One region of the Nonomuraea sp. NPDC049646 genome, then DNA from elsewhere that is predicted to be linked to it. Evidence: predicted binding sites of a transcription regulator. Region 1 holds the regulator's gene; the other holds the start of a gene.
What was found. Region 1 encodes HrcA, which represses chaperone genes, less so after heat shock. Its sites were predicted from a motif close to TTGGCACTCTCNNNNNGAGAGTGCCAA; they were not measured.
Positions count from the first base shown of each region.

Region 2: groES (co-chaperone GroES) is a predicted target of HrcA. The motif match lies at 2,148-2,174, and genes of this name have one in related genera.

Region 1 is NZ_JBITLU010000004.1:318,074-321,480, forward strand. Features, by position in the region: gene ACIBQ8_RS13930 (DUF3097 domain-containing protein) at 1-363, opposite strand, end outside; gene ACIBQ8_RS13935 (DUF456 domain-containing protein) at 381-1,217, opposite strand; gene hrcA (heat-inducible transcriptional repressor HrcA) at 1,374-2,387, shown strand; gene dnaJ (molecular chaperone DnaJ) at 2,399-3,407, shown strand, end outside.
Region 2 is NZ_JBITLU010000024.1:56,384-59,790, reverse strand. Features, by position in the region: gene groL (chaperonin GroEL) at 58-1,677, opposite strand; gene groES (co-chaperone GroES) at 1,747-2,061, opposite strand; gene ACIBQ8_RS45595 (NAD-dependent epimerase/dehydratase family protein) at 2,233-3,087, opposite strand; gene ACIBQ8_RS45590 (MarR family winged helix-turn-helix transcriptional regulator) at 3,192-3,407, shown strand, end outside.

The DNA.
Region 1 (3,407 bases):
GAGCGCGGCGTCGTGCACGCCCTCGACGTAGATCCGGCTCTCCTTGGCGACCCGGGCCCGCAGCCCCTCCACGGCGATGGACCCGGACGCGCTGCGCCTGGGCCCCGCCGGGGCCGCGGCCGCCGGGCGCACCAGCGTCACGGGCCTGCCCTCCAGCAGGAACGCGGCCGGCGCCAGCGGGAACAGGCGGCGTTTGCCGAACCGGTCCTCAAGGGTGACGGCCTCCTTGTCGCAGGCCACCACGGCGCCGCAGAAGCCGCTGTCGGCGTCCTCCACGACCAGGTCGAGTTCGGCGGGCACCTTCGGGATCTTGCCCTTGCCCGGCCGCCGCCAATTGCCCGCCAGCACATCACCCTCGTACACACGGGGACCGTAGCAAATCACCCGCTGACCGCAAGGCGCTTACGCGCGCCGCTGCGCCGGACGAGGACGACGATCGTGCCGATGACGCCGATGAGCAGGCCGATGCCGGGGAACAGGAACAGCGCCGCCACCCCGCCGAACAGGCCGCCCGCCGCGGAGAGCACGTCACGGCCCACGCCGAAGCGGGCCGAGGACTCCTCCTGCGTGGCGCAGGTCAGCTGGTAGTCGCCCTTGGCGGGGGCGTTGACGGCGAGGATCTCCTGCCAGGTGGTCCCGCCGGCGCTGAGCGTCTGGGTGCCGGAGACCTTGACCAGCCTGGCCTGGGCCGGGCCGCCGGAGATCTCGCACTGGTAGTTGACCCGCGTGTCGGTGGCGATGTAGACGGCCGGGCGCTTGGCGGGGTCGATCGCGACCTTCACGCTTTCGCCCGACGCGAACGTGGTCGTCGGGGCCATGTCCGAGACGCTGCTCAGCACGCCGCCGGCGAACACGAACACGCCCACGACGCCCAGCACGACCGCGACGGCCCACACGACGGCGATCCACCACAGGCGCGGCTTGATCGCCTTGCCGTCGATCCTGGCGGGGAACTGCGGCTGCGGGCCGTACTGGTTGTGGGGGCCGGGCTGGCCGTACTGGTCGGGCTGGCCGTACTGGTCGGGCTGGCCGTACTGGTTCTGCTGGCCGTACTGGGGCGGGGGGCCGTACTGGGCGGGCGGCTGTTGCTGCTGGTAGGGCGGCTGGCCGTGCTGCTGCGGCTGGTACGGCGGCTGGGCGTACTGGTTCGGCTGACCGTAGTAGGGACCCTGCCCCTGGGGCGGTCCGTACTGCGGGGGCTGGGAATTGTCGGTCATGCGGCAAGTGTGAGGCCTGTCGCTTGTAAGTCGCTAGCAACAGGATGGGACCTGGTGTTATCGCACCTTGTGGGCGAGAGCCGTACACTTGGCACTCGGGAACACGGAGTGCTAGACCTGTCGTTTCCCTGTTAGGCAGAGGCAGGAGGTGAGCACGTGCTCGACGAACGGAAGCTTGCGGTGCTCCGCGCCATTGTCGAAGACTACGTGTCCACCAACGAACCGGTGGGCTCCAAGGCGCTCGCGGAGCGCCACAACCTCAAGGTCTCCCCGGCAACGGTCAGGAACGACATGGCCGCTCTGGAGGAGGAGGGCTACATCACCCAGCCGCACACCAGCGCGGGCCGCGTGCCGACGGACAAGGGCTACCGCCTGTTCGTCGACCGGCTTTCGCAGGTCAAGCCCCTGTCGGGGGCCGAGCGGCGGGCGATCGAGACCTTCCTCGCCGGCGCGGTCGACCTCGACGACGTGGTCTTCCGCACCGTCCGGCTGCTCGCGCAGCTCACCAGGCAGGTCGCGGTCGTGCAGTACCCGACGCTGACCCGTTCCACGGTCAGGCACGTCGAGCTGGTCCCGCTCAACGACCGGCGGGTCATGCTCGTGCTGATCACCAACACCGGGCGCGTCGAGCAGCGCGTGATCGAGCTGCCCGAGGTGGTGGAGGACGACCGCATCGCCCACCTGCGCGCGGTGCTCAACTCCTGCCTCGACGGCTGCGGGCTGAGCAACGTCCCCGAGCTGGTCGCCGACCTGCCCGAGCGGCTGCCCGCCGAGGATCGGCCCGCCGTGGCCACCATCCTGTCGGTGCTGCTCGAAACCCTCGTCGAACGCCATGACGAGAAGATCGTGTTCGCCGGCGCCGCCAATCTCGCGGGCGCCGACTTCGCCACCGGCCTGCGCGACGTGCTGGAGGCGCTGGAGGAGCAGGTCGTGCTCATGCGGTTGCTCGGCGAGACATCCACAGACACCCCGTCCGCGCTCACCGTGCGCATCGGCTCGGAAAACCCCTACCTTCGCGGCACGTCCATCGTCGCAACCGGATACGGTTCTGGCGACAACCAACTGGCCCGGCTCGGCGTGCTGGGTCCCACGAGGATGGACTACCCCGTGACGATGGGCGCCGTACGCGCGGTGGCACGCTACGTCAGCCAGATCCTGGCTGCATCTTAAGAGGTCGATAAGTGGCAAACAGCGACTACTACGCCACCCTCGGGGTGCGCCGTGACGCCAGTCAGGACGAGATCAAGAAGGCCTACCGCCGCCTCGCCCGCGAGCTGCACCCCGACGTGAACCCCGATCCTGAGACCCAGGAGCGGTTCAAGGAGATCACGCAGGCCTACGAGGTGCTGTCCGACCCGAACAAGCGCCAGATGTACGACCTGGGCGGCGACCCCTTCGGCGGCGGAGCCGGCGCCGGCGCGGGCGCCGGCGGCTTCGGCGCGGGTTTCCCCTTCAGCGACATCATGGACGCCTTCTTCGGCACCGCGGGCGGCACCCGCGGCCCGCGCTCGCGCGCCAGGAGGGGCCGCAACGCCACCATCCGGGTCGAGCTCGACCTGCGCGAGACGGCGTTCGGCACCACCCGCGAGCTGGTCGTGGACACCGCCGTGCTGTGCGAGGTGTGCCACGGCGCCGGCGCGGCCCCCGGCACCCACCCCGACGCCTGCGACATGTGCAACGGGCGCGGCGAGATCTCCCAGGTCACCCGCTCGTTCCTGGGCCAGGTCATGACCTCGCGGCCGTGCCCCCAGTGCGGCGGCTTCGGCAGCATCATCCGCCACCCCTGCCAGGAGTGCTCGGGCGACGGCCGGGTGCGCACCCGCCGTACGATCAAGGTCCGCATCCCCGCGGGCGTCGAGGACGGCACCCACATCCAGCTCGCCGGCGAGGGCGAGGTCGGCCCCGGCGGCGGCCCGCCCGGAGACCTCTTCCTGGAGATCGTCGAGCGCGCGCACGAGATCTTCGAGCGGCGCGGCGACGACCTCCACTGCACGGTCCAGATCCCGATGACGGCCGCCGCGCTCGGCACCATCCTCGCCGTCGAGACGCTCGACGGCTCCGAGGAGATCGACGTGCGCCCCGGCACCCAGTCCGGCCAGGTCATCACCATGTACGGGCGCGGCGTGCAGCGGCTCAACGAGTCCGGCAGGGGCGACCTGCTCATCCACGTCAACGTCGAGACCCCGATGA
Region 2 (3,407 bases), on a different contig from region 1:
CGACGGCCCGCGCCGGTGGAACCGGGCGGGCCGTACGGGCGCGGGGGAAACAGCCGGTCAGTGGCCGTGACCGTGGCCGTGGCCCTGGCCGGCGGCCGGAGCCTCCTCCTCGGGCTTGTCCACCACGAGCGCCTCGGTCGTCAGGAGCATGCCCGCGATCGAAGCCGCGTTCTGCACCGCGGACCGGGTCACCTTGACGGGGTCGATGACACCCTGGGCGATCAGGTCGACGTACTCGCCGGTGGCGGCGTTGAGGCCCTGGCCGGCGGGCAGCTCGGCGACCTTGTGGGTCACCACGTAGCCCTCCAGGCCGGCGTTCTCGGCGATCCAGCGGGCCGGCTCGACCAGCGCGCGGCGCACGACGCCGACACCGGTGGCCTCGTCGCCGGTCAGGCCGAGGTCGTCGAGCTCCTTGCCCACGTGGATGAGGGCCGAGCCACCGCCGGAGACGATGCCCTCCTCGATCGCGGCGCGGGTCGCGGAGATCGCGTCCTCAAGGCGGTGCTTCTTCTCCTTCAGCTCCACCTCGGTGGCGGCGCCGACGCGCAGCACGCACACACCGCCGGCGAGCTTGGCCAGGCGCTCCTGCAGCTTCTCGCGGTCCCAGTCGGAGTCGGACTGCTCGATGGCAATCTTGATCTCCTTGACGCGGTCCTCGATCGCCTGCTGGTCGCCGGCGCCGTCGACGATGGTCGTGGCGTCCTTGGTGACGACGACGCGGCGGGCCGTGCCGAGCACCTCGAGGCCGACGTGCTCCAGCTTGAGGCCGACCTCTTCGCTGACGACCTGGCCGCCGGTGAGGATGGCCATGTCCTGGAGCATCGCCTTGCGGCGGTCACCGAAGCCCGGGGCCTTGACGGCCACGGAGGTGAAGGTGCCGCGGATCTTGTTGGTGACCAGGACGGCCAGGGCCTCGCCCTCGACGTCCTCGGCGACCACGAGCAGCGGCTTCTTGGTCTGGGCGACCTTCTCCAGCAGCGGCAGGAAGTCGGCGATGGAGGAGATCTTGCCCTGGGTGAGCAGGATGTACGCGTCCTCCAGGACGGACTCCATGCGCTCGGGGTCGGTCACCATGTAGGCCGACAGGTAGCCCTTGTCGAACTGCATGCCCTCGGTGAACTCGAGCTCCATGCCCATGGCGTTGGACTCTTCGACGGTGAGGACACCGTCCTTGCCCACCTTGTCGAACGCCTCGGCGATCAGCTCGCCGATCTTGGCGTCCTGGGCGGAGATGGTGGCGACGTTGGCGATCTCCTTCTTGTCGCCCACCTCGCGCGCGCTGGCCAGCAGCCGGTCGCTGATCTCCTTGGCGGCCTTGTCGATGCCACGCTTGAGCGACAGCGGCGAGGCGCCGGCGGCCACGTTGCGCAGGCCCTCGCGGACCATGGCCTGGGCCAGCACGGTGGCGGTGGTGGTGCCGTCGCCCGCGATGTCGTTGGTCTTGGTGGCAACTTCCTTGGCGAGCTGGGCGCCGAGGTTCTCGTAGCGCTCCTCCAGCTCGATCTCACGAGCGATGGTGACACCGTCGTTCGTGATCGTCGGCGCACCGAACTTCTTGTCGATGACGACGTTGCGGCCACGCGGGCCGAGGGTTACCTTCACGGCGTCCGCGAGGGCGTTGACACCGCGCTCAAGCGCGCGACGGGCGTCCTCGTCGAACTGCAGGATCTTCGCCATGCTGAAAGTCCTCTCCTGGCGTCGAAAGCCCCGGGCCCTCAAGAGCGCCCGGGGCTCGACACAACCGGCTTACTTCTCGATGATCGCGAGAACGTCGCGGGCGGAGAGCACGAGGTACTCCTCGCCGCCGTACTTGACCTCGGTGCCGCCGTACTTGCTGTAGAGGACGACGTCGCCCTCGGAGACGTCGAGCGGAATACGCTTGTCGCCGTCCTCATCCCAGTTGCCGGGGCCCACCGCGAGGACCTTGCCCTCCTGCGGCTTCTCCTTGGCGGTGTCCGGGATGACCAGACCGGAAGCGGTGGTCTGCTCTGCCTCAAGCGGCTGAACCACGATGCGGTCGCCGAGCGGCTTAACGGGAACCTTGGTGGCGGTCGTCACGATCGGACCTCCCCTTCAGATTTGAATGATCTAGAAGAGGCGACCAGCGGGGCCTGCCGTCGCGGGTGTCAGACCTGCCTCGTCGCACGTTGGCACTCTCAAGGTGAGAGTGCCAACAGGAAACATATGCAAGAGGGCCTTGACAGTCAACACGAACGCGTCTGCTCAGAGCGATCAGACGTAGGAACCCTCGGTCAGATCGGCGACGACGCCGGGCCGGGAGGGGTTCCAGCCGAGTTCGGCGCGCGTGCGTGTCGCGCTGATGCGCTGGCCGAGCGCCAGGGCCTCGGCGAAGCCCGCCCCCAGCACCTGGGCCGCCTCGGCCAGCGGCCAGGGCTCGGCCTGCGGCTTGACGCCCGCGGACCGGGCCGCCGCCTCGGCCACCTCGGCGACCGGCACGGCCTCCTCGCTGATGCCGTGGTAGACGCGGGCGCCGCCCCTCTCCAGGACGGCCACGACAAGCTCGGCCAGGTCGTCGACGTGCACGAACGTCCAGGTGTGCGGCTCGCCGCCGTTGGTGACGTAGACCCCGGCGCCGCGCTCGGCGGCCTGCGCGCGCATCATGGCGGGGATGCCGCCGCCGCGCCCGTGGACGACGCCGGGCCGGATCACCGAGCCGCCGCCGTCGATGACCAGCTGCTCGATCTCGTGCCGGTACGCCACGAGCGGAATCGGGTCGGCCGGGCTGCCCTCGTGCCCGTCGGCGGTGGCGCCCAGCACCCACACGCCGCTGGTGAAGACCACCTTCCGGCCCGACGCGGCGAGCACGCCGATCGCGGCGAGGTCGGCCTCCTTGTCGCCGCCGAGCTGCGCGGCGACCACGATCGCGTCGATGTCCGGGGTGATCGCGGCGGCCAGCCCCGCGACGTCGGCCAGGTCTCCGTGACGCTCGTCCGCCACGCCCGGCACGCGCCGGGACCCGTCGGCGGTGGGCCGCACCAGGACGGCCACCTCGTGCCCCTGCTCGGCCAGCCGCTCGACCACCGCGCCGCCGATGTACCCCGTCGCGCCCAGCACCAGCACCTTCATGATGATCCTACCTCGAAAATTTCTACGTTGAACATTTCGACGTCGTGGACAGTACCGCACGATGCCGAACATTTCAACATCGAAGCTTTGGTAGGGTGAGCCACGTGGATGACGCGGTGGACGTGATTCTCGGACAGTGGGCGCGGACACGGCCCGACGTCGACGTGTCCCCGATGGGCGTGATCGGCCGGGTCTCGCGCGCCTCGCGCCTGCTTGAGCGCGGCGTGAAGGACTTCTTCGCCGAGCACGGGCTGGAGGCGTGGGAGTTCGACATGCTGGCCACGCTGCTGCGCAGCGGCGCCGAGGCGACCATGTGCATG